Regions from separate parts of the Enterocloster lavalensis genome, predicted to be linked through region 2. Evidence: riboswitches for the same ligand, from Rfam matches in the RefSeq annotation. Region 2 holds a riboswitch; the other holds the start of a gene.

Region 1 (3,409 bases), 1.4 Mb from region 2:
CGTCCACGCTACGGCCAGGATCACCCCGCCGGAGGAGGGCGGGACGCTGATCGGCAACGTCCTGGCGCTTATGCGCGCGGAGACGACCTTCGACCTGGAGGAAGGGAAAAAGCCGGTGGACAAGGAAAAATGGGCCATGACGCCCCAGACGGTCAACGCATACTACAATCCCTCGGGCAATGAAATTGTATTTCCGGCGGGAATCCTGCAGGAGCCGTTTTACAGTCCCGAGGCAGATCTGGCCACCGACATGGGCGGGATCGGCATGGTGATCGCCCACGAGATCAGCCACGCATTCGATTCCTCCGGGGCCATGTACGACGAGAAGGGAAATTACAAGATGTGGTGGACCAAAGAGGACCTGGAGAATTTCCGGGTCCTGGCCGGGAAGGTGGCGGACTATTACGACGGACAGGAGGGATTTGAGGGCCGTTTTGTAAACGGTGAGCAGACGCTGGGGGAGAACATCGCGGATTTGGGAAGCCTTTCCTGCGTCACCTCCATTGTGGGGGACGACACGGACGGACTGCGGGCGCTGTTCACCCGGTTTGCCACCATCTGGGCCTCCAAATATACGGGCGAGGCCATGATCCGGCGGCTGAACACGGATGTGCACTCCCCGGCAAAAGTCCGGGTCAACGCGGTTCTGCGCAACACCGACGCATTTTATCTGGCCTATCCTCAGCTCAGGGAGGGGGACAAAATGTATCTCGCGCCGGAACAGCGGGTTGGAATCTGGTAGAAAAAGGTTATCCGACCCGGTACGAGGCGTACTTTTTGTCAAATGTAAGGGGCCACCGCCGCAGCCTGCTGGCGTTGGCCGCCTAACGGCCCCGACGCTTAGGGGTGCGGTATTTAATAGTATTAAAAAGATATTAAGTATCTAAAAGGAACCTATCCCACTTGAAAGTGCGTTCTTCCCTCAAAGGCTGTACCGATCTATAATACAGTCATAGGAAACGGCCGTTCCTGACGGTAAAAGGTTTGAATAAAAATTGATTTGAGGGAAAGGATTGAAACTTTATGAAAAAAGTGATAGAATTTTTGCAGGCAAATCCGGTGCAGTATCTGGCTACCGTGGGCAGGGATGGGAAGGCAAAGTGCCGCCCGTTTATGTTCTGCTTTGAGAAGGACGGGAAGCTCTGGTTCTGTACCAACAGCCAAAAGGACGTTTATCAGGATATGCAGGCCAACCCGCAGGTGGAGGTGAGCGTGTCCGACGCCGGTTTCGCCTGGCTGCGCCTGCACGGCAAAGCGGTGTTTGAGAACAACATGAAGGTGAAGGAAGCCTGCATGGCCAACCCGATTGTAAAGGGGCAGTACGCCAGGGCGGACAATCCGATTTTCCAGGTGTTTTATCTGGAAGATCCCCACGGCGTGATCGCTGATTTCTCCGGCAATCCGCCCTATGAATTCTGATCTGAAATTACATAAACACAATCTCTTTGGGGCAGGTGAAATTCCTGACCGGTGGTGACAGTCCACGAGCGGCGGCCAATGGCTGCGGTTGATCCGGTGAGATTCCGGAACCGACGGTATAGTCCGGATGGGAAAAGAGGAAAAACGGCAATCGATGCCGCAGCGTTGTGTCTGGATGTCAGGCCGCAAGCGCAGGCGGCGTATTTGGCGGCATTCCGGCCCGGGAGATGAGATCCCGGGTCTTTTTGTCGTATGCAATGGGCCGGGGGGTCAAACATGAAGGAGGCGTCAAGATGAAACAAACATGCCAAGCTGCAGCGCGGGAAGCGCTTGCAGAGAAAACAGCAGCAAAGAGCAGGGCCGGAGGCATCGCAGTCAGGCCCCTGGTTTTGAGCGCGTTTATGGGAGCCGTCAGCGCGGTGCTGATGGCAATGGAATTTCCGGTGCCGCTGGCGCCGGGATTTGTGAAAATGGACTTTTCCGACCTGCCGGTGATTCTGGGGGGATTTATCATGGGGCCGCTGGCTGGAATGCGGATCATCGCGGTGAAGATCGGCCTGAGCTTTCTGCTGAAAGGCACCGTCACCATGGGCGTTGGGGAGCTGGCGAATATGATCGGCAGCGTCAGCTACATGCTGCCCGCCGTGCTTTTGTACCGCAGGTGGCACACCCGCAGGGGAGCGGCCCTCTCCCTGGCCGCGGCCACAGCCTGCGCGGCCGCCTCGGCCCTGCTTTACAACCTGTTCCTGATCTTTCCGGTCTATGCCCGGCTGTACGGAATGAGCATGGACAGCATCGTGGCCATGGCAAGGGCCACCTCCCCGTGGGTGACGGACCTGTTTTCCATGATGCTGTTCTCCATGCTGCCCTTCAACCTGTTTAAATACGCCAGTGTCTCCGTCATTGCGTTTCTTGTCTACAAGCGGTTGAGACGGCTGTTAAAGGGCTGGTCGGACTGAGGTCAGTTGATTTTCTTTTTGTAGCCGTCGCCCCAGGCCACCATGCTGTCCAAAATGGGCTTTAAGCTGTAGCCGGTCTCCGTCAGGGTGTATTCCACCCGGGGCGGTACCTCGGCATAGACTGTTCGGTTGACCAGCCCGGCGGCCTCCATGGCCCGCAGGTGGCTGGTCAGGACCTTTTGGGTGATCCCGGTGACCGAGCGCATGAGTTCATTAAAGCGCTTGGTGCCGGTCAGCAGGTCCCGGATGATCAGCACCTTCCACTTGTCGCCGATCAGCTGCAGGGTGATTTCCACGGGGCAGTCCGGCATTTTCCTGGTATTCGTTTCCATCGGTCCAACACCTCCTTGGTATCTAAATAACTGTTTAAGACTATTATATACCACTACGGGACGGCTGGCAAGCTTAACAGTATACTTTTGATACTATGCCACTTTTCAGTGCGTAATTTACGGGAAAGAGCGGCGGCGCTAAAATGGGATAAGGGATATGGATTCAGGAAAGGATGAAGCGTTATGGAGACCAGAGATTATCTGAGGATTTTAAAAGAGGAGATTCATTCCACCGTGTTCGCCACCGTGGACGAGGATGGGCTGCCTGTGACCCGGGTGATCGATATTATGCTTGTGGATGAGAACAGCCTGTATTTTATCACGGCCAAAGGGAAAGAGTTTTACCGGCAGCTGATGAAACAGCGCTATGTGGCGATTAGCGGCATGACCGGCGGCGAGGGTTCTATGGAGAAAAAAGCGGTGTCCGTCCGCGGCCGGGTGGCGAATATGGGAGGCTGCCTGCTGGATCAGGTCTTTGAGGAAAATCCCTATATGGCGGAGATTTACCCCACCTGCGAGAGCCGCCGGGCGCTGGAGGTGTTCCGGCTGTACGAGGGCCGGGGAGAGTATTTCGACTTATCCGCCAAGCCCATTATCCGCCGAAGCTTCCGTTTGGGGGAGGGGGATGTGCAGGGACAGCAGCAGGAGGGCTATCACATCACAGCGGACTGCGATGGCTGCGGCCTCTGTCTGTCCCAA
Region 2 (3,409 bases):
GACAAGGTCGCAGTGATCGAGGACCGGGTCACCGGTATAGAAAACCGTGTCACACGCATGGAGCTCACCATCGAAAACGACATTTCCAAAAAAATCGATATTATCGGTGAAGGCCACGACTTCCTCAAACAGCGTCTTGACGAGGCTCTTCAGTTTGAGAAGAAGCGCGAAGGTATGGAATTGGAGCTGATCAATCATCGGATGGAAATCAATAAGATGAAAGACCGCTTGGATATCGCATAGCATGATATGGGTTTGCTGAAATGAAAAGCCATGGCTAATAAAAAGTACCAAGCCAGAGGGAGACAATTTGAGAAACATATACGATGGTATAATTGGACTTGCCACAGGCGATGCCCTGGGGGTCCCGGTTGAGTTTATGTCCCGCGAATGTATAGCAAGGAATCCGGTTAAATCGATGCGGGAATACGGGACACATCATCAGCCTATGGGGGTATGGTCTGATGATACAAGCTTAACACTAGCGCTGTTAGATAGCATGGTTCAATGTAAAGCAATTAATTATACAGATATCATGGACAAATTCTCGGCATGGTTATTGTATGGAGAATACACTGCCTTAGGAGAGGTCTTTGACGTTGGAAATGCCACCAGCAAAGCCATAATGAATTATGGGCGCGGAATTGCCCCATTGGAATGTGGTGGTAAATCAGAATATGAAAACGGAAATGGCTCGCTCATGCGAATTCTTCCAATCGCCTATTATCTATACAACCATCAGGAACTCAGCATTGATGTCCAAATGGAGTTAATACACAATCTATCGTCTCTGACCCACGGACATAGCAGGAGCCAGGTTGGTTGTGGGATTTATGTGATGGTTGCAATCAGTTTAATTGGCGGGACTGATCCGATAGCGGAGTGTGTTCGAAATGGAATACAGACTGCCTTTGATTATTATGACAGAATCGGTGAAATAGAAATAAGGAGTTATAATCGGCTTAAGAGGCTGGATGAATTCAAACGGTTGCCGGAGGAACAAATCCAAAGCAGCGGATATGTGGTTCACACTCTGGAGGCTGCATTGTGGTGTCTGTTAAATTCGTCGTCCTATCAGGAATGCGTACTAAAAGCAGTTAATTTGGGAGACGATACGGATACGGTTGGAGCTGTGGCCGGAGGTTTGGCGTCAAGTTTTTACGGAGCCGACCAAATACCGGAAGAATGGATCAATGTAATTGCAGGCAGAGAATATATAAAAGAATTATGCTCAAACACACTTGCATAAATAACCCAAAAGCGTTATAATAACCACAACTGAATAAGATTATGTCTTCAGGGCAGGGTGAAATTCCCGATTGGCGGTACAGTCCGCGAGCGCGCGAGCGTTGACCCGGTGAAACTCCGGGACCAACAGTATAGTCTGGATGAAAGAAGATGTGTCAGCATAGACGGGGCGGCTGCATTTTGCAGCGGCCAAATGATGCACCGGATATTATTTGACACCTGAAAGGCATATTGCTTTTCAGGTGTTTTTCTGTCAGCCAGGCGGTTTCAACCGTCTGACCGGCGGTACCGGACCGGCGGAATCCGGCAAATAATTCATTCGGAGGTAGAAACTATGAACAGCAACGCAAACGTAACTGCAAACACAAAGTCCGGCACGGACGCCAGGACAAAACGGATCACAACGGTGGGAATGCTCTGTGCCATCGCCTTTCTCATGGTGCTGTTTTTCCGCATCCCGGTAGTTCTGTTTCTGAGCTATGAACCCAAGGACGTGATGATTACGATCGGCGGCTTTATGTTCGGCCCCTGGACGGCCATGGTGATCTCCGTGATCGTCTCCTTTATCGAGATGGCTACCATCAGCAGCACCGGAATCATCGGCTGTGTGATGAATATTCTGGCCAGCTGCTGCTTCGCCTGCCCGGCCGCCTATCTCTACAAACGCGACCACACGTTAAAAGGCGCGGCCATCGGCCTTGTGTCGGGAATCGTGCTGGCAACAATCGCCATGCTTCTATGGAATTACTTACTCACCCCTATCTACATGGGATATCCCAGAGATGCGGTGGAAGCGCTGCTGGTGCCGGTATTTCTTCCCTTCAACCTGTTTAAGGGCGGCCTGAACACGGCCTTCGTCCTTTTACTTTACAAGCCCATTGTAACAGCTCTGCGCAAGGCGGGCCTCGTTCCGCCGTCGGTGCACAACGTCAAGCAGCACAACATGGGAGTGCTGTTGGTGGTGGGACTGATTTTTGTGACCTGCGTTTTAATGTTCGTGACACTGAAAGGATGATACAGGCGGGGGAAGGTACAGAACGAAAAATTCATTTTTTCCTCAAAAGTAATTGACAAATCCCCCATATTCCCTTATAATAACCTTCGTCGCCTGTGATAACAGGCGCGAAATGCAGAAGTGGCGGAATTGGCAGACGCGCACGGTTCAGGTCCGTGTGGTAGTAATACCTTGTGGGTTCGACTCCCATCTTCTGCAGGCGCAGAAAAGGCGGAAAGTTCATCAGAGCTTTCCGCCTTTTATAATCCGTAAAACTGTTGCAAATGCAACAGACATTTCCTGGAAGCCCAGGTAAAATAAGGATAGTAAAAAAAGGAAAAATAGTGTATACTGTAGGTTGTGGCTGCATTTGCAGCGATCCAGAGTGTTAAAAAACAGAGAGGCAGGAGAAGGCTATGCTTACATTAGAGAATCTTACCTTCGACGTCAATGACGACGAGGGAGGAAAAGGGATTATAAAGGATTTGAACCTGACCATCGGAGACGGAAAATTTGTGGTGATCACAGGCCCCAACGGAGGCGGAAAGTCCACCACGGCCAAGCTGATCATGGGCATCGAGAAGCCCACCAGCGGAAGGATTCTGTTCGACGGCCAGGATATCACAGATATGAATATTACCGACCGGGCGAATCTTGGAATCAGTTTTGCGTTCCAGCAGCCCGTGCGTTTTAAGGGCGTACAGGTCCTGGATCTGATCCGTCTGGCGGCGAAGAAAAAGCTGTCCGTAACCGACGCCTGTCAATACCTGTCCGAGGTGGGGCTTTGCGCCAAGGATTACATCAACCGCGAGGTGAACGCCAGCCTGTCCGGCGGCGAACTGAAGCGCATCGAGATCGCTTCGGTGCTGGCCCGGGCTTCCAAGCTCTCAGTTTTTGACGAGCCGGAAGCGGGAATCGACCTCTGGAGCTTTCAGAATCTGATCCAGGTGTTCGAGCGTATGCGCAAAAATACAAACGGGTCCATCCTGATCATTTCCCATCAGGAGCGGATTTTAAATATAGCGGACGAAATCGTGGTGATCGCGGACGGAAAGATTGTCAACCACGGTTCCAGGGACGAGATTATGCCCCAGATTATGGGCACCGCCTCCGCGGTGGATGCCTGCAGCAAGTTTTACAATCAGGATTAAATCGCCGTACGGAAAA

What was found. Region 2 has a riboswitch for FMN ahead of ACK2JC_RS01735 (ECF transporter S component). Riboswitches for the same ligand answer to the same signal wherever they lie in the genome.
Region 1: another riboswitch for FMN. It lies ahead of ACK2JC_RS24680 (ECF transporter S component); the one in region 2 lies ahead of ACK2JC_RS01735 (ECF transporter S component).

What each region holds. Positions count from the first base shown of each region.
Region 1 covers NZ_CP176637.1:5,491,841-5,495,249, forward strand. Annotated here, with positions in the region: gene ACK2JC_RS24670 (M13 family metallopeptidase) at 1-742, shown strand, start outside; gene ACK2JC_RS24675 (pyridoxamine 5'-phosphate oxidase family protein) at 1,024-1,419, shown strand; FMN riboswitch at 1,438-1,562, shown strand; gene ACK2JC_RS24680 (ECF transporter S component) at 1,713-2,378, shown strand; gene ACK2JC_RS24685 (helix-turn-helix domain-containing protein) at 2,381-2,710, opposite strand; gene ACK2JC_RS24690 (4Fe-4S binding protein) at 2,894-3,409, shown strand, end outside.
Region 2 covers NZ_CP176637.1:416,303-419,711, reverse strand. Annotated here, with positions in the region: gene ACK2JC_RS01745 (hypothetical protein) at 1-243, shown strand, start outside; gene ACK2JC_RS01740 (ADP-ribosylglycohydrolase family protein) at 311-1,249, shown strand; FMN riboswitch at 1,289-1,404, shown strand; gene ACK2JC_RS01735 (ECF transporter S component) at 1,583-2,263, shown strand; tRNA gene ACK2JC_RS01730 (tRNA-Leu) at 2,378-2,461, shown strand; gene ACK2JC_RS01725 (ABC transporter ATP-binding protein) at 2,659-3,393, shown strand.